Regions from separate parts of the Streptomyces sp. NPDC090119 genome, predicted to be linked through region 2. Evidence: riboswitches for the same ligand, from Rfam matches in the RefSeq annotation. Region 2 holds a riboswitch; each other region holds the start of a gene.
The links. Region 2 has a riboswitch for cyclic di-AMP ahead of ACIPPM_RS24530 (M23 family metallopeptidase). Riboswitches for the same ligand answer to the same signal wherever they lie in the genome.
Positions count from the first base shown of each region.

Region 1: linked by a shared signal. The riboswitch ahead of ACIPPM_RS17260 (transglycosylase SLT domain-containing protein) and the one ahead of ACIPPM_RS24530 (M23 family metallopeptidase) in region 2 are both predicted to bind cyclic di-AMP.
Region 3: linked by a shared signal. The riboswitch ahead of ACIPPM_RS00480 (M23 family metallopeptidase) and the one ahead of ACIPPM_RS24530 (M23 family metallopeptidase) in region 2 are both predicted to bind cyclic di-AMP.
Region 4: linked by a shared signal. The riboswitch ahead of ACIPPM_RS26750 (transglycosylase family protein) and the one ahead of ACIPPM_RS24530 (M23 family metallopeptidase) in region 2 are both predicted to bind cyclic di-AMP.

Region 1 is NZ_JBIVDK010000003.1:962,068-967,626, reverse strand. Features, by position in the region: gene ACIPPM_RS17275 (ATP-grasp domain-containing protein) at 1-456, shown strand, start outside; gene ACIPPM_RS17270 (NAD(P)-binding domain-containing protein) at 500-1,702, shown strand; gene ACIPPM_RS17265 (HAD family hydrolase) at 1,768-2,595, shown strand; gene ACIPPM_RS17260 (transglycosylase SLT domain-containing protein) at 2,667-3,149, opposite strand; cyclic di-AMP (ydaO/yuaA leader) riboswitch at 3,153-3,388, opposite strand; gene ACIPPM_RS17255 (polyprenyl synthetase family protein) at 3,937-4,947, shown strand; gene ACIPPM_RS17250 (outer membrane lipoprotein carrier protein LolA) at 5,176-5,559, shown strand, end outside.
Region 2 is NZ_JBIVDK010000005.1:648,493-654,051, forward strand. Features, by position in the region: gene ACIPPM_RS24510 (N-acetylmuramoyl-L-alanine amidase) at 1-878, opposite strand, end outside; gene ACIPPM_RS24515 (SCO4225 family membrane protein) at 1,050-1,673, opposite strand; gene ACIPPM_RS24520 (dihydrofolate reductase family protein) at 1,830-2,963, shown strand; tRNA gene ACIPPM_RS24525 (tRNA-Met) at 3,029-3,102, shown strand; cyclic di-AMP (ydaO/yuaA leader) riboswitch at 3,363-3,531, shown strand; gene ACIPPM_RS24530 (M23 family metallopeptidase) at 3,541-4,566, shown strand; gene ACIPPM_RS24535 (aldo/keto reductase) at 4,636-5,559, shown strand, end outside.
Region 3 is NZ_JBIVDK010000001.1:112,319-117,877, reverse strand. Features, by position in the region: gene ACIPPM_RS00485 (GntR family transcriptional regulator) at 140-823, opposite strand; gene ACIPPM_RS00480 (M23 family metallopeptidase) at 1,007-1,750, opposite strand; cyclic di-AMP (ydaO/yuaA leader) riboswitch at 1,764-1,916, opposite strand; gene ACIPPM_RS00475 (M16 family metallopeptidase) at 2,148-3,536, opposite strand; gene ACIPPM_RS00470 (M16 family metallopeptidase) at 3,533-4,927, opposite strand; gene ACIPPM_RS00465 (DNA topoisomerase (ATP-hydrolyzing) subunit A) at 5,239-5,559, shown strand, end outside.
Region 4 is NZ_JBIVDK010000006.1:453,245-458,803, forward strand. Features, by position in the region: gene ACIPPM_RS26735 (nucleoside triphosphate pyrophosphohydrolase) at 1-962, shown strand, start outside; gene ACIPPM_RS26740 (cytochrome P450) at 1,052-2,395, shown strand; gene ACIPPM_RS26745 (transglycosylase family protein) at 2,519-3,565, shown strand; cyclic di-AMP (ydaO/yuaA leader) riboswitch at 3,768-3,946, shown strand; gene ACIPPM_RS26750 (transglycosylase family protein) at 3,951-4,652, shown strand; gene eno (phosphopyruvate hydratase) at 4,958-5,559, shown strand, end outside.

The DNA of each region.
Region 1 (5,559 bases), on a different contig from region 2:
CTGGCGACGAGGTTCGTGAAGCAGCTCGGCTTCGCCGGGGTCGTCGACCTCGACCTGCGCTTCGACCGCCGCGACGGCCAGTACAAGCTGCTGGACTTCAACCCCCGGATGGGCGCCCAGTTCCGGCTCTTCGAGAGCGAGGCGGGCGTGGACGTCGTACGGGCCCTGCATCTGCACCTCACCGGCCGGGCCGTCCCCGAGAGCGAGCAGCGGGCCGGGCGGCGGTTCGTCGTGGAGAACATCGACCTGCCCGCCCTGCTCGCCTACCGGCGCAGCGGCTACACCACCCCGTCCGCCCCGGCGCGGGCCGAGGGCACGGAGCTGGCGTGGTTCGCGGGCGACGACCCGATGCCGTTCCTCACGATGCTCGCCCGCTTCGGCCGCCCCGGCGCGAAGCACCTCTACCAGCTCTGGCGGACCAGCCGCCGCGGCGGCACTCCGCACTCCACGAAGTAGGCAAGGCCACGCACGTGGCGCACCGCGTCCTGGGAGGGACTTCGTGATCCGACCGGTTGCAGTCATCGGGGCCGGGCCGTACGGCCTGTCCACCGCCGCCCATCTGCGGGCGCGCGGCATCCCCGTACGCGTCTTCGGTGACCCCATGGTCAGCTGGCGCGCGCACATGCCGGAGGGGATGCTGCTGAAATCCACCCCGGCCGCCTCGAACTTCGACTGCCCGCAGCCCGGCCACACCCTCGCCGACTACTGCGACGCGGCGGGCGTCCGGCGCCTGGTCACCGACGAGGACATCGTCCCGGCGGAGACCTTCATCGCCTACGGGGAGTGGTTCCGGCAGCGGCTGGTGCCGGACCTGGAGCAGGTCCGGGTGGTGTCGGTGGAGCGGGGGCGGCCCGGCGGGTTCGAGCTGAAGCTCGACTCGGGGGAGCAGTTCGCCGCCCGTGCCGTGGTGGTCGCCACCGGTCTCACCGGCTTCGCCCACCTGCCCGCCGAGCTGGCCGGGGCGGCGCTGGGCGGGCCCGCGCTGGTCTCGCACAGCTCCCAGCACCACGACCTCGGCCGGTTCGCGGGCAAGGAGCTGATCGTGGTCGGCGCCGGACAGTCCGCGCTGGAGACCGCCGCCCTGGCCGCCGAGGCGGGCGCGCGCGTCCGGGTCGTCTCGCGCGGCCGGGGGAAGGTCGCCTTCGGCGCGCCGCCCTGGAAGCAGCCCCGGTTCCGGCCCGAGTCGCCGTTCGGCCGCGCCTGGTCGCTGTGGGCGCTCAGCTACCACGCCGACCCCTACCGCTACCTGCCCGAGGCCACCCGGCACCTGCTGGTCCGCCGGGTGCTCGGTCCGCTCGGCGCCTGGTGGCTGCGGGACCGCTTCGAGGGCCGGGTGCGGGTGACGGAGGTGGCGCGGGTGGTGTCCGCCGAGGCGGTGGACGGCGCGCCGGTGCTGACCGTGCGTACCCACGGCGGGCGCACCGACCGGCTCACCGCCGACCACGTCATCGCGGCCACCGGCTATCGGGTCGACCTGGGCGCGCTGGACTTCCTCGGCCCCGGCCTGCGCACCGGCCTCGCGGCCACCCGGGGCGCCCCGCGCCTCGGCCCCGGCTACGTCTCCTCGCTGCCCGGCCTGTACTTCACCGGACTGCCCGCGGCGGCGTCGTACGGGCCGGTGATGCGCTTCGTGTGCGGTACGGAATTCGCCTCCCCGCGACTGGCGAAGCACCTGGCGGCGGCACACGGCGCGCGGAGCTGAGCGGGACGTCAACTCCGGTGCGCGCGGGGTGAGTCGGGGGGACCCGCGGTCCGTATTCTCTGATCATGGCCGCACCCCTCCTTCCCGCCCCGCTCTCCCGTCCCGCGCTCATCGCCACCGACCTGGACGGGACGCTGCTGCGCGGCGACGACACGGTCTCCGCCAGGTCGCTCGCCGCGCTCGCGGGGGCGGCCCGCGCCGGTGCCCGGCACCTGGTGGTCACGGGCCGTCCCGCGCCCCGCGTACGCCCCCTGCTGGCCGCGCTCGGCGGTGCGGGGCTCGCGGTGTGCGCGCAGGGCGCCCAGGTCTACGACGACGCCACCGGCACCCTGCTGTGGTCGGTCCAGCTCGACCGGGAGCTGGCCGAGACCGCGCTCGGCAAGATCGAGGCGGAGGTGGGCCAGGTGCACGCGGCCGTCGACCAGGACGGCGTGGACGGGCTCACCCTGATCGAGCCCGGCTACCGGATGCCGCACCCGACCCTGCCCGCCGTACGGGTGGAGCGGCGCGCGGAGCTGTGGCGCGCGCCGATCAGCAAGGTGCTGCTGCGCCACCCCGGCCTGTCCGACGACGAACTGGCGGCCACGGCCCGCGCGGTCGTCGGCTCGCTGGCCACGGTCACCATGTCGGGCCCCGGCACGGTCGAGCTGCAGCCGTGCGGGATCACCAAGGCGACCGGTCTCGCGCTGGCCGCCGAGCACCTGGGCCTCGCCCGCCGGGACACGGTGGCCTTCGGTGACATGCCGAACGACATCCCGATGTTCCAGTGGGCGGCGCACGGCGTCGCCATGGCGGGCGCCCACCCGGAGCTGAAGGCGGTGGCCGACGAGGTCACCCTCTCCAACGAGGACGACGGGGTGGCCGTCGTCCTGGAGCGGCTCTACGCCCCCTGACGCCGAGGCCCCCGCCGTACGCGCGAGGCGTGCGACGGGGGCGCGGTGCGAAGGCCGTGCGGCCGGTCCTTCTAGTACGGGCCGTTGACGTTGTCGATCGAGCCGTAGCGGTGGAACGCGTAGTTGCAGGCGGCGGTGATGTTGGCGACCGGGTTGTACGGGTCGAAGGAGGTGCCGGCCACGTGGTAGGTGGCGAAGGTGGGGTCGATCACCTGGAGCAGGCCCTTGGACGGGGTGCCCTTGATGGCGTTGATGTCCCAGTTGTTGATGGCCAGCGGGTTGCCCGAGGACTCGCGCATCACGTTGCGGTGGATGCCGTTGTAGGTGCCCGGGATGCCCTTCTCGGCCATGATCGCCAGGGACTGGCGGATCCAGCCGTCGAGGTTGTTCGGGTACACGGCGGAGGCGGCGGCGGGCTTGGCGGCCGGGGCGGCGGAGGCGCTGGTGGCGCCGATGAGGGGGAGCGCGAACATCGCGGCACCGGTACCGGTGACGGCGAGCGTGCGGACGATGCGCTTGGTGCGGGCACGGCGCGGCTGAGCAACAGCAGACATGTCGAAGTTCCTCTCCGTCGCCTGCGAGGTGAGCTGTCGGGTTCGGGCGGGGAGGTGCCCGGCCGCGTCGTCCCCGGTGCCCGTCGGACACCGGGGACGATTTCGGCTTCACCCCGAGCCGTTCCGGCGCGACATGGGTCGCACCGGTCCGGCGGCTTACCTGGGTCCCCCGCTCCTGCCGTACGAATGAGTTCGTGAGTGGGTGTGTCAGGCGCGGCAGGATTCGGCGTTCGCCTGACAGGGCGGGAACGTATGCGACCGCACATGTCCGGAACAAGTACCGGATTCACCCGAAGTACTAGTTGACCTTGATCTGTCCCAAATGGCCCACTTGATCCTTTGCGGTCGCCAATCCCCAACTTCCGTACCGGGCACGGTAAGAAGGGGGTGAGAGGCGGGTTCGTGGGGGTAGGTGCGAGGGGGTGGCCCGCGTGAGCCAACTCACGGAATCGCAAAATACGCAAAATCAGACATGGGGGATTATGTGGATTTGGGCCGTCTGTGGGTTTTAGGGAGTGTCGGTCCCCCGGGAGCGGAACCTCTGGGGCACTCCCGTTCGTTGGACCGGCATGCACCTCGGAGTGCCGGATCGTCCGACCGACTCCCCTCATATCGACTCTTGTCCGCCCATCCAGGACATGACGGACGAAAACCGATACCTCGTGAGCTGGACCGGTGGGTGCGATCGGTGATCCAAAGAGGACCGGATACGCTGACTTGACTGATGGCAGCGACCTATCGACAAGCCGTGAAGTCGCCAGCAGACACCAGCAGACAGGAGAACCTCGTGACCGTCGTCGGGCCGTTCGGGCTGAGCGTGCGGGACCAGGCACTGGAAGCCGATGTCCAGGCCGGACTGGCGGCTGTCGAGGCGGGCCTGCTAGAGGCCACCAAGAGCGAGGTCCCCTTCATCACCGGCTCCGCCCAGCATCTGGTGCGGGCCGGGGGCAAGCGGTTCCGTCCGCTGCTCGTGCTGCTGTCCGCCCAGTTCGGCGACCGGCACGCCCCGCGCATCGTGCCCTCCGCCGTCGTCGTCGAGCTGACCCACCTGGCCACGCTCTACCACGACGACGTCATGGACGAGGCGGCCGTGCGGCGCGGCGTGGACAGCGCCAACACCCGCTGGGGCAACTCCGTCGCGGTGCTCACCGGTGACTTCCTCTTCGCCCGCGCCACGCAGATACTCGCCGATCTCGGCCCCGAGGCCGTCCGCGTCCAGGCCCTCGCCTTCGAGCGCCTCGTCACCGGCCAGATACTGGAGACCGCGGGTCCCCAGGACGGCCGCGACCCCGTCGAGCACTACCTCGACGTGCTCTCCGGCAAGACCGGCTCCTTGGTCGCCGTGTCCTGCCGGTTCGGCGCCATGATGTCCGGCGCCGACGAGAGCGTCATCGACGTGCTCACCCAGTACGGCGAGCGCCTCGGTGTCGCCTTCCAGCTCGCCGACGACGTGCTGGACATCGCCTCCGACTCCGACGAGTCCGGCAAGACCCCCGGCACCGACCTGCGCGAGGGCGTCCCGACGCTGCCCGTGCTGCGGCTGCGCGAGCGCGCCGCCCGGCTCGGCGACCCCGCCGACCTCGCGCTGTGCGAGCTGCTGGACTCCGACCTCACCGACGACGCCCGGCTCGCCGAGGCGCTCACCGCGCTGCGCGCCCACCCCGCGCTGGACCAGGCCCGCCGTGACGCGGTGCGGTACGCGGAGGAGGCCCGCGCGGCCCTCGCCCCGCTGAAGGACTGCACCGCCAAGTCGGCGCTGATCGAGCTGTGCGACGCCGTGGTGCACCGGGCGGGCTAGCACTCCATGGGCGCTCGTGCGACCCCTACGGGTCGGTGCGGGCGCCCGGTGCGTACGTCATACCGCAGGTGTACGCCGAGTTGGCTCCGTGGGCTGACGCCGTAGGACTGCCGAGTTGGTGTGATGGGAACCAGGGAAACCACCACTCCTCACCGATCCGGGTGAGAATGGCGGCTCAGGTGGAACCCATAGAGCGCAGCCGCCGCCGACGACGGAGGTAAGGCAGACATGGCACCGTACGAATCCGACCACGTGACCGGCACCGGCCCCGACGAGGACCCGCGTACCGGCCGCCGCAAGGCCGCCCGGTACGTCGTGCCCGTCGCGGTGGTGGGTGTCGCGGCCGCCACCATCGGACTGGTCCCGGCGCTCGCCGCCTCCGGCGACCCGGACCTGCCGAAGATCACCGCGCAGCAGCTCGTCGAGAAGATCGCCAAGTCCGACGTCCAGCGGATGTCCGGCACCGTCAAGGTCAGCACCGACCTCGGCCTGCCCGACCTCGGCAGCCTCCAGGGCACCATGGGCTCCGGCCAGGACGGCGACGGTTCCTCCGCCGACCCGCGGACCAAGCTCACCGAGCTGACCTCCGGCACCCACACCCTGCGGGTGGCC
Region 2 (5,559 bases):
GGGCTGATGGTCTCGTCCGCGTGCCACCCCGAGCGGGGGGTGATCGGCGGCCGGGGAACCGTGGAGGGCGGTGCGGTGGGGACGGTGACCGAGGGGGAGGGCGAGGCGGAGTCCGAGGGGGACGCCGAATCGGTGGACCCGGTGCTCTCGGACGCCGAGGGCGACTCGGCCGGCGGCTCCGAGGTCTCCTCCGGGGACGACTCGGACGCCGAGGGCCCGGCGCTGGTCTCCTCAGGCGACTCAGGCGACTCAGGCGACTCAGGCGACTCCGGCGGCGCGGGCTCGGTGGTGGTGGCCTCGGGCGGCTCCGGCGACTCGGCCGGGGGATCGGTCTCGGCCGAGTCCGCGGTGTCGTCGGGGTCGTCCACGGCGTAGGCGGCGGGCTCGGCGTCGGCGCCGGTGCTCTTCCCGCCCGAGGTGACCATGTCGAGGCGGAGCCCGGCGGGCAGCTTCGACGTGGTCCTGCCGTTGATCCGCGCCTCGACGCCGTCGGATAGCCCGACCCACGCGGGCTCGGTGCCGCCCCGCGAGGCGTTCTGCTCGCCCGCGCCCCGGTCGCTGTCCAGCAGCAGCCAGTCGGACCACTTACCGGACTTCACGGCCCGCGACCGCACCTCCACCTTGCCGACCAGCTTGGCGGAGGGCTTCTCCCAGCTGACCCCCAGCATGCTGAACGGCTCGGCGTCCCGCCGGGCGAGCGTGGCGGCCGTCCCGTCCCCCCGGACGTCCAGCGCGGCCGACCGCACCCGGTCCCGTATCGGGGCGGCGGCGTTCTTCTGGTCGTGCCCGGAGTTCCCGCCGCTCACCCCCTGGACGACCAGCGTCCCGCACACGGCCGCCGCGACGACCGCGCCCGTCCCCCACCAACGTGCTCTCATACCGGTTCGGATGCCTTTCCCTGCGGTGACTGGTCGCCGGATACTTCACCACTCCCCCCTCCCCAGGGGGATTTGGTGAAGAAGATGACCAAAGAGGCACCGTATCTGAAGCGGTCATGCCATCCCGTGGCTTATACAGTTTTTTCCTTGGTCCAAACCATTCCGTGGGTTTCAGCGCCGCAGGGCGCGCGCCAGCCGGCCGAGCAGCACGGCGTTGCCGAGACCGGCCAGGGCGGTACCGGCGGTGAAGACCACCAGGCTCGGCCAGCCGCTCTCCATGGGCCCCGACACCGTGATGGCGACGATGCTGAGCGGTGCCGTGGTCATGAGCGGCCAGATCCCGGCGAAACCGGGGTCGGGCGACAGGCACACGGCGTAGAGGAAGAAGCCGATCGCCGCCGCGACCACGGCGAGGTACCCGCGCGCGAGCCAGTTGTCCACGGCGGGCGCCAGCAGGGTCCGTACCCGCCGCCGGTCGGGCGCGCCGGCGGATCTGGAGGCGAGGGCGCCGAGGGCGGCCGCGTTCCCGAGGGCGCCCAGCAGGAGCAGCCCGACCCAGAACCCGGTGGCCAGCACCTCCACCACCAGGCCGCCCTCGGTGCCGGGACCGAAGGGGAACGCCATGCCCAGGAAGGAGAGCGGCGCGGTGAGCGTCATCGGGTCCAGTCCGAACTGGCCCTCGGGGAAGGCGAACATGGCCACGGCGGAGGCGGCGAGCACCGCGAGATAGCCCCGCGAGAGCCAGTTGCCGGTGGCGAGGGTGAAGAGGCGGCGGGGGCGGACGGCGTGCGGCATCGAGGTCTCCTTCTGTTCGGTGACCTCCACAGTGCGGCCGGGCCGCGCGCCCGGGGATGAGTAGCCGTACTCAACCGGCCTGGGCAGGGTGTACACCGGTACGGAGTACAAAGGGGCGCACGCCCGCAGAGCCAAGAGTCCGGAGAGAGCGCGTCGATGCCCTACCCCCATGTCCTGCTGTCCGCCGCCGTCTCGCTCGACGGGTACCTGGACGACACCGGCCCCGAGCGGCTGCTGCTGTCCAGCCCCGCCGATTTCGACCGGGTGGACGAGGTGCGGGCGTCGGTGGACGCGATCCTCGTGGGGGCCGGGACGATCCGGGCCGACAACCCCCGCCTCCTGGTCAACTCGCCCGAGCGGCGGGTCGCGCGCGTGGCCGGGGGGAAGGCGGAGTACCCGCTGAAGGTGACCGTGACCGGCTCCGGCGACCTCGACCCGGCCGCCAACTTCTGGCACACCGGCGGGGAGAAGGCCGTCTACACGACGGACGAGGGGGCGAAGCGCGCCGCGGGCCTCCTCGGGGACACCGCCGACGTCGTGCCGCTCGGCCCCGGCCTCGACTGGCGGGCGCTGCTGGCGCATCTGCACGACGTGCGCGGCGTACGGCGGCTGATGGTCGAGGGCGGCGGCACCGTGCACACCCAGCTCCTCCAGCAGGGCCTGGCCGACGAACTCCAGCTGGTCCTCGCCCCGCTCTTCGTCGGCGACCCGGCCGCCCCCCGCCTCTTCGGCCCCGGCGCCTACCAGGGCGGCCGACTGCGGCTGACCGACAGCCGCCGGATCGAGGACGTCGTCCTGATGCGCTACGAGCCCACCGCCCCCGGCACCGGCCCGCTGGACACCGCCGCCGACCGGCACTGGCTGCGCACCGCCTGCGAGCTGGCCGCGCTCTGCCCGCCGTCGGCCACGGCCTTCAGCGTCGGCGCGGTGGTCGTCGCGGCGGACGGCACCGAGCTGGCGCGCGGACACTCCCGTGAGGGCGGCGACCCGGTGGTCCACGCCGAGGAGGCGGCCCTCGCCAAGCTGGACCCCGCCGACCCACGGCTGCCCGGCGCCACCGTCTACAGCAGCCTGGAGCCCTGCGCCCACCGCGCCTCCCGGCCCGTACCGTGCGCCGGGCTGATCCTCGCGGCCGGGGTACGCCGGGTGGTCACCGCCTGGCGCGAGCCGGACACCTTCGTCACCGCGGCCGACGGCGCCGGAGTGCTCGGCGCCGGGGGCGTGGAGGTGGTGACCGTGCCCGAGTACGCCGCTCTCGCACAGTCGCCGAACGCTCACCTCGTGCTCTGAGGCCCACGTCACGGCAGCGTGTGTGCATCGGACCCCGCGGATGACGTATGCTTGAGACACAACGACGCGGGGTGGAGCAGCTCGGTAGCTCGCTGGGCTCATAACCCAGAGGTCGCAGGTTCAAATCCTGTCCCCGCTACTGAAGACTCAGGGCCGGAATCCAGTAAACGGATTCCGGCCCTGAGTGTTTTCCGGGACGGCTGGTGTTCGTGAGTCACCAGCAAAACTCCTGTGACTCCTGAAGCGTGGTCAACTCGCCCTGTTCGGGCCGTTCCTGACCGATACGCACCCCGCCAGATCGTCAAACGATCAAGCTGAACGGGCTTGGAATCCAGTGTGCGTGTCTATTAACGTTCGATAACGCAGTGCGGTCGTTACAGCCGTCAGCAGAGACGGCGCCGTGCGCACACGTCGAATCCCGCAAGGGAACCGGGGACCCACCATCATGGGGTGAATCGCGCCCCGATCCGCCGTGCACCACCCTCGGAGCACGTCGGGTTTACGCGCGTAGGAGACCTTCCTGCTCCGAACCCGTCAGCTAACCCGGTAGACGGAGGAGGGAAAGGAGTGCGCCCGCGTGGCGTCCAACCGGCCTGCCCCACAAGCCCCGTTCGCGCCGGACGCGAGTGAGCCCTTCGCCTATGGCGCCCCCCGTGCCGAGGACGGCGCGTGGGAGGAGTGGAACCCCACCGAGGAGTCCCTGCCAGCGGTACGCGGCCGTCACCGGGTGGCCAAGCAGCGCGGCGGCGGACTCGCCCGCAGCTCCACCGTCCTCGGCGTCGGCGTCATCGCCGCCGTCGGCGCGGGTGGCATGGCGAGCGCCAACACCGGCAAGCCGCCCGTGTCCATCGCCATGCCCGACCTGCCCTCCGTGGGCTCCCTGATCGACGGGCACCACGCGGAGGCGCCCGCCGCCTCCCTCGCCGGTGTCGCCACCGCCACGGCCACCGCCACCGACGACTCCACCGCCGACGCGGGCGAGGCGCTGCGCAGCCGGATCATGGCGCAGGCCGAGCGGCAGCAGAGCAAGGCCGACAGCCGGGCCACCGCGGCCGCCGTCGCCAAGGCCGACCAGCAGGCCGCCGAGGCCGCCGCCAAGGCCGCGAAGGAAGCCTCCGTGAAGGCCGCCGAGGCCAAGAAGAAGGCCGAGGCCGACGCGGAGAAGAAGGCCGAGGCGGCCCGACTGGCCACGCTGGCCAAGCAGTACACCCTGCCGACCTCCTCGTACACGATCACCTCGACCTTCGGGCAGGCCGGTTCGATGTGGTCCTCCGGGTACCACACCGGGCTCGACTTCGCCGCGCCCACCGGCACGCTGATCAAGGCGATCCACGGCGGCACCATCACCGAGGCCGGCTGGGCCGGGGCGTACGGCTACCGCACGATCCTCACCCTGGACGACGGCACCGAGCTCTGGTTCTGCCACCAGTCCTCGATCAGCGTCAGCGCCGGGCAGAAGGTCTCCACCGGCGAGGTCATCGGCCGCGTCGGCGCCACCGGCAACGTCACCGGGCCGCACCTCCACCTGGAGGTCCACCCCGACGGCCAGCCGACCGGCATCGACCCCGGCGCCTGGCTGCGCGGCAAGGGGCTCACTCCCTGAGCGGCACTCCCCCGAGCGAGTGACCCCGACCCGGAATGGACGGGGCCCGAGTGATCGTTGAGGAGAGACATGACTGCTTCTCCGCGCAAGCTCGGTTCCTCCACCCTCGAGGTCTTCCCGCTCGCCCTCGGCGGCAACGTCTTCGGCTGGACCGCCGACCGGGACACGTCCTTCGCCGTCCTCGACGCCTACCGCGCCGCGGGCGGCAACTTCATCGACACCGCCGACTCCTACTCGTCCTGGGCCGAGGGCAACAAGGGCGGCGAGTCCGAGACCCTCATCGGCGAGTGGACCAAGGCCCGCGGCAACCGCGACCAGGTCGTCATCGCCACCAAGGTCAGTCAGCACCCCGACTACCAGGGTCTGGGCGCCGCCAACATCAAGGCCGCCGCCGACGCCTCCCTGCGCCGCCTGGGCACCGACCACATCGACCTCTACTACACCCACTTCGACCAGCCCGAGGTGCCGGTCGAGGAGATCATCGGCGCGCTGGACGAGCTGGTGCGGGCGGGCAAGGTCCGCTACATCGGCGCCTCCAACATCAGCGCCGAGCGGCTGAAGGAGTCCCTGGACTTCTCCGACCGCGCGGGCCTGGCCCGCTACGTCGCCCTCCAGCCGCACTACAACCTGGTCTCCCGCGACACCTACGAGGGCCCGCTCCAGGACGTCGCCGCCCGCGAGGGCCTGTCGGCCGTCCCGTACTTCGCGCTCGCCTCCGGCTTCCTCACCGGCAAGTACCGGCCCGGTACGACCGTCGACAGCGCCCGCGCCGGTTCGGCCGCCAAGCACCTCGACTCCGAGCGCGGGCAGAAGGTGCTGGCGGCCCTGGACGAGGTCGCCGCCGCCCATGACACCGCCGTCGCCACCGTCGCCCTGGCCTGGCTCGCCGCCCAGCCCACGGTCGCCGCGCCCATCGCCTCGGCCCGCACGGTCGACCAGCTCCCGGCCCTGGTGGACGTCGCCGAGCTGACGCTGACCCCGGCGGAACTGGAC
Region 3 (5,559 bases), on a different contig from region 2:
GGCGGCGCGGCTTCTGTGTTTCCGCACGGGCCGATTCCGGCACCCGGAAAAGCGCGCCATCGGTAATTGACGGCACGCCGGAAAAAGGCAGCACAATTGCCCGGCACGCGAATATCCCTCTTTGTATACAGCGCCCGTGTTAATTCCGGAGTCCCCCTGTGTTTACAACGTGTTGCGTGTGCCGGGCGCGGTCACCGGCGGCGGTGCGCGGCCGGTGCGCGAGGGTCGCGCGCTCGGTGTGCAGGGCCATGGCCGCCCGCGCCCGCTCGCCGTCGCCGCGCGCCACCGCGTCCACGATCGCGCCGTGCTCCGCCCAGGTCTCCGGCGGGCTGGCCGGGCCGTCCACGGCGTACATCCAGGCGATCTTGTGGCGGAGCTGGGTGAGCGCCGAGGTCAGGGCGTGGCTGCCGCACGCCTGGGCGAGCGTCTCGTGGAACCAGCCGTCCAGCGCGCGCAGGTCGTCGCTGTTGCCGAGCCGCGCCCGCTCCTGACCCAGTCTGACCAGGCCGCGCAGCACCTTCAGATGGGCCTCGGTGCGCCGCTGGGCGGCCCGCGCGGCGCCGAGCGGCTCCAGCAGCAGCCGCATCTCCAGCAGGTCGGCGGCCTCCTGCTCGGTGGGCTCGGCCACGCAGGCGCCCGCGTGCCGCCGGGTCACGACGAAGCCCTCGGCCTCCAGGGTGCGCAGCGCCTCGCGGACGGGGACGCGGGAGACGCCGTAGCGGCGGGCGAGGACCTCTTCGGTGAGCCGGGCGCCGCGCTCGTGGGCCCCGGCGACGATGTCGTCCCGGATCGCCGTGCACACCGAGTGCGCCGGAATACGCATGACCCACCTCCGCCTTAATGCCCGTGAAACGCCGGTGACGGCGTCTGTTCCGTGACTCTATGGCAATGCGCGAGGATTTCCGATGGCGGACCGGAATCCATGGCTATTTTTTGGACAGCGCACGGAGGAAAGCGGGCAGCGAAAAGCCCCGGCCGGGTGGGCCGGGGCTTTCACGGGAGAGGGTCAGACGTGCACGCCGTGCTTGCGGAGGTAGGCGACGGGGTCGATGTCGGACCCGTAGTCGGGGCCGGTGCGCGCCTCGAAGTGCAGATGCGGGCCGGTGACGTTGCCGGTGGCGCCGGACAGGGCGATCTGCTGGCCCGGGACGACCCGCTGGCCCGCGCTGACGCCGATGGACGACAGGTGGCCGTACTGGGTGTACATGCCGTCGGCCATCTTGATCACGATCTCGTTGCCGTACGCGCCGCCCCAGCCGGTGGAGACCACGGTCCCGGCACCGGCCGCGTGGACCGTGGTGCCGCTGGCGGCGTGGAAGTCGATGCCGGTGTGCGAACCGGACGACCACAGGGAGCTGGAGGACTGGTAGGCGGTGGAGACGTAGGAGCCGGTGATCGGCATGACGAAGGAGTTGAGGCGCTCGCGCGCGGCGTCGCGGGCGGCGCGCTCCTTGGCCTCGCGGGCCCGCTCGGCGGCGGCGCGCTCCGCGGCCTCCTCGGCGGCCTTGCGCTCGGCGGCCGCCCGCTGGGCGGTGGCCTGCGCGGCGATCTCGTCGGCGAGGGTGTCGCTGACGGCGATGACGGGGGTGAGGCCGGTGTTCTCGACGGAGTTGTCCGCGGCGAGTGCCGGAGAGGCCGCGAGGGTGCCGACGACACCGGTGGTGAGGGCCGCCACACCGGCCGCGGCCGCGGTGGTGCGCTTGACCCGACCGGGCTTGCGGTGCTTCCCGGAGGCGCACATGAACGCCATGAGCGTGGGTGGTCCTTTCCTTCCCTCTCGCCTACCGGGTTAGCTGACGGGTTCGGAGCAGGAAGGTCTCCTACGGCCGCCCTCGCTCACACGCGGGCGCCCGATTCACCCCAGGGACTGAGTGGGTCCCCGGCTCCCCCAAGGGGGGACTCGGCGATGGCTGTCCGGTGCCGCGGGCGCGGCGCACTGCCTGACGAACAACCCGGAAGAAGCTAAAGGGGACAGGAGCGGATCTTCAAACGGGTCCGGACTTTTGTAGCGCATCCCACACGCCAGAGGGGTAACCTCCGCCCCAATCCGGACATTTGGTGACCCCTGTTCGACGCGACTCCCGAACACAGTTGTGGGCCCCGACGACTCATGCGTCATCAGGGCCCACACACGCGCGTGCTCTCGGCTACTCGGCCGAGACCACCTTCACCTCGCCGATGCCGAGCGCCTCGACGGGCTCCTTGATCTGGGCGGCGTCGCCGACCAGGACCGTGACCAGCCGGTCGGCCGGGAAGGCGTTCACCACGGCGGCCGTGGCCTCCACGGTGCCGGTGGCGGCGAGCGTGCGGTACAGCTCCGCCTGGAAGTCGTCCGGCAGATGCTGCTCGACCTGGTCCGCGAGGGTGCCCGCGACGGCGGCGGCCGTCTCGTACTTCAGCGGGGCCACGCCGACGAGGTTCTGCACGGCCACGTCCCGCTCGGCGTCCGTCAGCCCCTCGGCGGCCAGCGTGTGCAGCACCGTCCACAGGTCCGCGAGGGCGGGGCCGGTGTTCGGGGTGTCCACGGAACCGCTGATGGCGAGCATCGAGGCGCCGGTGCCGTCCGGGGCGGAGCGCAGCACCTGGCCGAAGGAGCGCACGCCGTAGGTGTAGCCCTTCTCCTCGCGCAGGACGCGGTCCAGGCGGGAGGTGAGGGTGCCGCCGAGGCAGTAGGTGCCGAGCACCTGGGCGGGCCACACGCGGTCGTGCCGGTCGGAGCCGATCCGGCCGATGAGCAGCTGGGTCTGCACGGCGCCGGGCCGGTCCACGATGACCACGCGGCCGGTGTCGTCGGCGGTCACCGGCGGCACCGGGCGGGCCTGGCCGGGGGTGCCGGTCCAGGCGCCCAGGGTGTCGGCGAGCAGCGCGTCGAGGTCGATGCCGTCGAGGTCGCCGACGACCACCGCGGTGGCGGTGGCGGGGCGCACATGGCGGTCGTAGAAGGCGCGGACGGCGCCCGCGTCGATCTTCTCGACGGTCTCCTCGGTGCCCTGGCGCGGCCGGGACATGCGCGCGGAGGACGGGAACAGCTCCTTGGAGAGCTCCTTCGCGGCCCGCCGGGCCGGGCTGGCCAGCTCGTGCGGGATCTCGTCCAGGCGGTTGCGGACCAGGCGCTCGATCTCGCTCTCCGCGAAGGCGGGGGCGCGCAGGGCGTCCGCGAGCAGGGTGAGGCCCTTCTCCAGGCGGGAGGCGGGCACCTCCAGGCTGATCCGGACGCCGGGGTGGTCGGCGTGCGCGTCCAGCGTGGCGCCCGCGCGCTCCAGTTCGGCGGCGAACTCCTCGGCGGAGTCCTTGTCGGTGCCCTCGGAGAAGGCGCGCGCCATGAGGGTGGCGACACCGTCGAGACCGGCCGGTTCGGCGTCCAGGGGGGCGTCGAGCAGTACCTCGACGGCCACGACCTGCTGGCCGGGGCGGTGGCAGCGCAGCACGGTCAGGCCGTTGTCCAGGGTGGAGCGCTCGGGCGCCGGGAACGCCCACGGCTTGGCCTCTCCGGCCTGCGGCTGGGGGTGGAACTCCATGGGGGCGAGCTCGGTCACTTGGCCGTCTCCTCGTCGTCGTTGCCGGCCTCTACGGTGGCCTCGTGCTCCGGGTCGTCGGGCAGGTCGGTGTCCTCGACCGCCTCCGGGGACTTCGGCTCGTAGACGAGCACGGCGCGGTTGTCCGGGCGCAGGCGGGCCTTGGCGACCTCGCGGACCTCCTCCGGGGTCACCTCCAGCACCCGCTGGACGGCGGACAGGGCGAGCTGCGGGTCGCCGAACAGGACGGCGTACCGGCACAGTTCGTCGGCGCGGCCCGCGACCGTGCCGAGCCGGTCCAGCCACTCGCGCTCCAACTGGGCCTGGGCGCGCTCCATCTCCTCCGGGGTCGGGCCCTCCTCGGCGAAGCGGGCCAGCTCCTCGTCGATGGCGGCCTCGATGACCGGCACCTCGACGTCGCCGGAGGTCTTCACGTCCAGCCAGCCGAGCGAGGGCGCGCCGGACAGCCGGAGCAGCCCGAACCCGGCGGCGACGGCCGTACGGTCGCGGCGCACCAGGCGGTTGTAGAGGCGGGAGGACTCGCCGCCGCCGAGGACGGTGAGGGCGAGGTCGGCCGCGTCGGACGCGCGCGTGCCGTCCTCCGGGAGCCGGTAGGCGGCCATCAGGGCGCGCGCCGGGACCTCCTCGACGACGACCTCGCGCAGCTCGTCCCCGATGACCTCGGGCAGCGAGCCGTCGCGCGGGGCGGCCTTGCCGTCGTGGCCGGGGATGGAGCCGAAGTACTTCTCGACCCAGGCCAGCGTCTGCTCGGGGTCGATGTCGCCGACCACGGAGAGCACGGCGTTGTTGGGCGCGTAGTAGGTGCGGAAGAACGCGCGGGCGTCCTCCAGCGTGGCCGCGTCCAGGTCGGCCATGGAGCCGATCGGGGTGTGGTGGTAGGGGTGGCCCTCGGGGTAGACCATCGCGGTCAGCTTCTCGAAGGCGGTGCCGTAAGGGACGTTGTCGTAGCGCTGCCGGCGCTCGTTCTTGACGACGTCGCGCTGGTTCTCCATGGACTCGTCGTCCAGCGCGGCCAGCAGCGAGCCCATGCGGTCGGCCTCGAGCCACAGGGCGAGTTCGAGCTGATGGGCGGGCATCGTCTCGAAGTAGTTGGTGCGTTCGAAGCTGGTGGTGCCGTTGAGCGAGCCGCCCGCGCCCTGGACCAGCTCGAAGTGGCCGTTGCCCTTGACCTGGCCCGAGCCCTGGAACATCAGGTGCTCGAAGAGGTGCGCGAGGCCGGTGCGGCCCGCGACCTCGTGGCGGGAGCCGACGTCGTACCAGAGGCAGACCGCCGCCACCGGGGTCAGGTGGTCCTCGGAGAGCACCACGCGCAGACCGTTGGCCAGGCGGTGCTCGGTCGCTGTCAGGCCCCCGGAGCCTGCCTGGGCTGTGGTCGTGTGACCCATGGGCATGTACGTCCCTTCGCAAGCGGTGGCGGTCGAGAGAAACCGCGGTTTTCCTGCCGTTCCTGCCACTGTATGCAAACCGCGCGAGGGCCTGGCGGAGTTCCCGCCCGACGTACGCCCACAGCGGATCGACTAGCCTGCGTCAGGCGTGCTCATGGCGAGCGCGGTCCCCGGCCGGGTACGGCGGCGGGCCGCGGGACCGCCGAGCACCGGGGGCGGACCCGTACGGACCGGGTCGTGGCCCTCGTTGTCAGTGCCCCGGTCCACAATGGTCCGCGTCCGATCCGTCCCACGCCTTCAGCAAGGAGCCGGCAGCGATGGCCCGCCGCAGCACGAAGACCCCGCCGCCCGACGACGCGTTCGAGGAGAAGATCCTCGACATCGACGTCGTGGACGAGATGCGTGGCTCCTACCTGGAATACGCGTACTCGGTCATCTACTCGCGCGCCCTGCCGGACGCCCGGGACGGACTGAAGCCGGTGCACCGCCGCATCGTCTACCAGATGAACGAGATGGGCCTGCGCCCCGAGCGCGCCTACGTGAAGTGCGCGCGCGTGGTCGGCGAGGTCATGGGCAAGCTGCACCCGCACGGCGACGCGTCGATCTACGACGCGCTGGTGCGCATGGCGCAGCCCTTC
Region 4 (5,559 bases), on a different contig from region 2:
GCATCGTCCTGCTCACCACCAGCCACCGCGTCGCCCCCGGCCTGCTGTCCTGGCCCGCCTGGCAGGCGTTGCGCACCGCCGACGCCGTGCTGTGCGCGGACGGCGCCCATCCGCAGGTGCCGTATCTGCGCGAGGCCGGGATAGCGGTGTCGGAGGCGTCCCCCACCGCCGAGGAGCTGGTCGACGCCTGCGCGGGCGACCGGTCCGTGGTCGTCGTCGCCACCGGCGAGGGGGAACCCGCCCTCACCGACGGCCTCGCCCGGCTCGCCGGGTCGGGCCGGGTGCGGATGCCGGAACTGGAGCTGCTGCCCGCCTCCTACGACCTGCCCGGCGCCCGCCTCCTCGACCTCGTCCAGGTCATGGACCGCATCCGCGCCGAGTGCCCCTGGTCCTCCCGGCAGACCCACGAGGGCCTCGCCAAGTACGGCATCGAGGAGGCGTACGAACTGGTCGAGGCGATCGAGGCCGGGGACCGGGAGGAGCTGCGGGAGGAGCTGGGCGATGTGCTGCTCCAGGTCGTCTTCCACTCCCGCATCGCCGAGGAGGACCCGGACGCGCCCTTCTCCATCGACGACGTCGCCGGGGGCATCGTCCGCAAGCTGATCCACCGCCACCCCCATGTCTTCGGCGAGGAGGAGGCCGAGACGCCCGAGGACGTCAAGGCGCACTGGCTGCGCACCAAGGCGGAGGAGAAGCAGCGCAGCTCGGTGACGGAAGGCGTTCCCCTCGGGCAGCCCGGCCTCGCCCTCGCCGCCAAGCTGGCCTCCCGCGTCCGCACCGCAGACCTGGACGTCCCCCTGCCCCAGGGCGACGGCATCGGGTACGAGTTGCTGGACCTGGCCGCCCGCGCCGAGGAAGCGGGCGTCGACCCGGAAGCGGCCCTGCGAGCGGCGGCCCGCGTGTACCGGGACGCGATACGCACGGCCGAGGGCGCGCCCGCGCCGGGGGACGACACCGAGTAGCCCGGACCGAGGCGGCGGGGTTCCGCAGGGTCCCCCAGGAGAAAGGAGCCGACCCGCCCCCACCCCGGCCCGCCGGATACCGTCAGGGAGTGACCCAGCCGCACCAGCCCACCCCCGACGACGCCACTCCCGGACACTCCGCCGAGGCTCCCGCCCCGGACCTCTTCACCTGGGAGTTCGCCGCCGACCCCTACCCCGCCTACGCCTGGCTCCGGGAGCACGCCCCGGTGCGCTGGACCAAGCTGCCCAGCGGGGTGGACGCGTGGCTGGTCACCCGGTACGCGGACGCCAAGCAGGCCCTGGCCGACCAGCGGCTCAGCAAGAACCCGGCCCATCACGCCGAGACCGCGCAGGCCAAGGGCAAGACCGGCATCCCCGGTGAGCGCAAGGCCGACCTGATGACCCACCTGCTGAACATCGACCCGCCGGACCACACCCGGCTGCGCCGCCTGGTCAGCAAGGCGTTCACCCCACGCCGGGTCGCCGAGTTCGCGGGCCGGGTGCAGGAGCTGACGGACGACCTCATCGACCGGTTCGCCGAGCAGGGCTCGGCCGACCTCATCCACGAGTTCGCCTTCCCGCTCCCCATCTACGCCATCTGCGACCTGCTCGGCGTCCCGCGCGAGGACCAGGACGACTTCCGGGACTGGGCGGGCATGATGATCCGGCACGGCGGCGGACCCCGGGGCGGGGTGGCGCGTTCGGTGAAGAAGATGCGTGGCTATCTCGCGGACCTCATCCACCGCAAGCGCCAGGCGCTCCCCGCCGAGCCCGCGCCCGGCGAGGACCTGATCTCGGCACTCATCCGGGCCTCCGACCACGGCGAGCACCTCACCGAGAACGAGGCCGCCGCCATGGCCTTCATCCTGCTCTTCGCGGGCTTCGAGACCACCGTCAACCTCATCGGCAACGGCACCTACGCCCTGCTCACCCACCCCGAGGAGCGCCGCAGGCTCGAACTGTCGCTGGCGGCCGGGGAGACCGGACTGCTCCAGACCGGAGTGGAGGAACTGCTCCGCTACGACGGCCCGGTGGAGCTGGCGACCTGGCGTTATGCCACCGAGCCGCTCACCATCGGCGGCCAGGACATCGCGGCCGGGGACCCGGTGCTGGTGGTCCTCGCGGCGGCGGACCGCGACCCGGAGCGGTTCGCCGACCCGGACGTGCTGGACCTCGGCCGCCGAGACAACCAGCACCTGGGGTACGGGCACGGCATCCACTACTGCGTGGGCGCCCCGCTCGCCCGTCTGGAGGGCCAGACCGCGCTGGCCACCCTGCTCACCCGGCTCCCCGATCTGCGGCTGGCGGCCGATCCGGCCGAACTCCGTTGGCGCGGCGGCCTGATCATGCGTGGACTGCGCACGCTGCCGGTGGAGTTCACACCGGTTGGTCCCAGTCGTGAAAGCACACATGACGGACGTTCAACTATGTGATCTTCACGTGATCTGTGCGGCATGAACTTGTGACAAGTGAACGTCTGACGCTACGTTCACCCATCAGTGTGGCGCCGAGCATCAGTTGCCACGCCGTACCGCTGTCGCACGAAAGGCAACCGCATGCTCTCCGGGAACGGTAGGCACCGTCGACCCCGCCAGGCTCCGGCGCTCCTCGTCGCGGCCGGCGTGACCACGTCCGCCATCGCCATCCCGCTCCTCGGGGCGGCGAGCGCGAACGCGGCCGACGGCACCACCTGGGACAAGGTCGCCGAGTGCGAGAGCGGCGGCTCCTGGAGCGCCGACACCGGCAACGGCTACTACGGCGGTCTCCAGATGTCCCAGGACGACTGGGACAAGTACGGCGGCACGCAGTACGCGGCCAGCGCCGACCAGGCCAGCCGTTCGCAGCAGATCTCGGTCGCCGAGAAGATCCTCGCCGATCAGGGCACCACCCACTGGGCCACCTGCGCCCTGCTCGCCGGACTGACCTCCGACTCCGCCTCGGTGGACGTCGACACGGGCGTCAGCGAGTCCCCGTCCGCGGACCAGGGCGGCTCGGACAGCGGTGCCGGTCAGTCGAGCGAGGCTCCCGACGCGGGCGCTTCGTCCGATGGTTCGGATTCGTCCGGACTGGGTGATTCGTCCCCGTCGTCCGACTCCTCTGATTCCTCCGGCTCCTCCGACTCCTCCGCCAAGGAGACCGGCAAGCCGTCCGCGAGCGCCGACGAGACGGCCGGTTCCGGTCACTCCGGCAAGGACACCGACACCTCCCGCTCCGGCGGCTCCGCGCCCGCCGCCTCCGACGGCGGCTACCAGGGCGGCGGTTCGGCCTCCAGTGCCCCTGCCGCCAAGGAGTCGGACGACTCGTGGGAGACCGGCGGCTCCTGGAGCCTCGTCGACACCGGCGACCTCGGCGGCGGCCGTCACCGGGGCGACACCGCCGACGAGAGCGTGACGGAAGGTCAGCACGCGGCGGTCACGGGCCGCCACGCCACCACCTCCCCGAGCGGCTACACCGTCCGCGACGGTGACACGCTCGGCTCCATCGCCGACTCCCTTGATGTGCCGGGCGGCTGGGAGGCCCTGTACGCCGCGAACAAGCAGGCCATCGGCTCCGACCCGAACCATGTCGATCCGGGCCAGACCCTCAAGGTGCCGGGCGAATAGGGCGAACAGGCAGCGCATGGCGGCATTTGACGCCCCGCTATCCTCTTATATGTCCTATTTGGCGAAAGTGTGGGATGACTCTCAGAAGACCTGATCGTTTTTGAAATTCGCCGCGAGGCGTGTCTACGGTCGTGATCGCTCGTCACCACGAGCACCCGTGGCCGCAACGCCGAATCCTGCCAGCGGCCGTCGGGGACAATCGTCGCGTCAAGCGCCGTAGGCAGGAGCGGGGGACCCAAGGTAGGTGCCCGAACCGGTGATTGACGCCGGGACGGGCTTGGGGTGGAGCCACGCCTTCCGGAAGTACCAGGGAGGGGTGGCCGGGCAACTCAACCGGCCCGAACCCGACAGCTCACCTCGCAGGCGTCGGTGAGGGGATCGATCCATGCTGTTCTCCAGCAAGGGCAAGCACCGTCGCCCGTCCAAGACCGTCCGTGTCCTCGCGCTCGCCGGTGTCGCCGGTGCGGCCGTCGCGGGCCCGGTGATGGCTTCGGGCAGCGCGTCCGCCGCCACCGGCTCCGAGTGGGACGCCGTCGCCCAGTGCGAGTCGGGCGGCAACTGGTCCATCAACACCGGCAACGGGTACTACGGCGGTCTGCAGTTCTCCGCCTCCACGTGGGCCGCGTACGGCGGTACGCAGTACGCCGCCACCGCCGACAAGGCGAGCAAGGAACAGCAGATCACCGTCGCCGAGAAGGTGCTCTCCGCCCAGGGCAAGGGCGCCTGGCCGGTCTGCGGCACGGGCCTGTCCAGCACGCCGTACAGCGGCTCGGCGGCCCCGGCGCCCTCCACGGACACCAAGACGGAGGACAAGGCCGCGGCCGACACCTCCGACCGCACCTCCGACGACCAGGCCGCGTCCCGCTCCACCGAGCGCCCGGACGCGAGCAAGACCGTCACCACCCCGACCGGTGACAAGGTCAAGAAGGGCGATGGCGAGTACAAGGTGGTCAAGGGCGACACGCTCAGCTCCATCGCCACGAAGCACAAGGTCGACGGCGGCTGGAAGAAGCTGTACGACCTGAACAAGGACATCGTCGAGAAGGCCGACTTCATCTTCCCCGGCCAGATGCTGCACCTGAAGTAACCGCGACCCGCTCACGGGGCCGGCCCCCAGCCCGATCGGCCCCTGAGCTTCCGGTCCTTCCACGGACCCCCGCCCCGGCGTGCTTCCCCCGCGCGCCGGGGCGGTGCGCGTTCCGCCCCCGGCCCGCCTGTTGCCCAGAACCCTTTGTTCCGGGCGTGAACAATGGGTACCGTCTCCCTGCACCACCCCGTCCGCGAGGCGGTCGGTCGATGGCCGGCACCCCTGGGACGGTTAGGCTCTAGACGCAAGGCATGCCATCCGGCGCGCCCCGCACTCATCGCGTCACATCCACGAAGGAGATGCTCGTGCCGTCCATCGACGTCGTCGTAGCTCGGGAAATCCTGGACTCCCGAGGCAACCCCACGGTCGAGGTCGAGGTCGGCCTCGACGACGGCAGCACGGGTCGTGCCGCCGTCCCGTCCGGCGCCTCCACCGGTGCCTTCGAGGCCATCGAGCTGCGTGACGGTGACCCGAACCGCTACCAGGGCAAGGGTGTCGAGAAGGCCGTCCTCGCCGTCATCGAGCAGATCGGCCCGGAGCTGGTCGGCTACGACGCCACCGAGCAGCGCCTGATCGACCAGGCCATGTTCGACCTGGACGCCACCGACAACAAGGGCTCGCTCGGCGCCAACGCCATCCTCGGCGTCTCCCTCGCCGTCGCCCACGCCGCCTCCGAGGCCAGCGACCTGCCGCTGTTCCGCTACCTGGGCGGCCCCAACGCGCACCTGCTCCCGGTGCCGATGATGAACATCCTGAACGGCGGCTCGCACGCCGACTCCAACGTGGACATCCAGGAGTTCATGATCGCGCCGATCGGCGCGGAGTCCTTCTCCGAGGCCGTCCGCTGGGGCGCCGAGGTCTACCACACCCTCAAGAAGGTCCTGAAGAACAAGGGCCTCGCCACCGG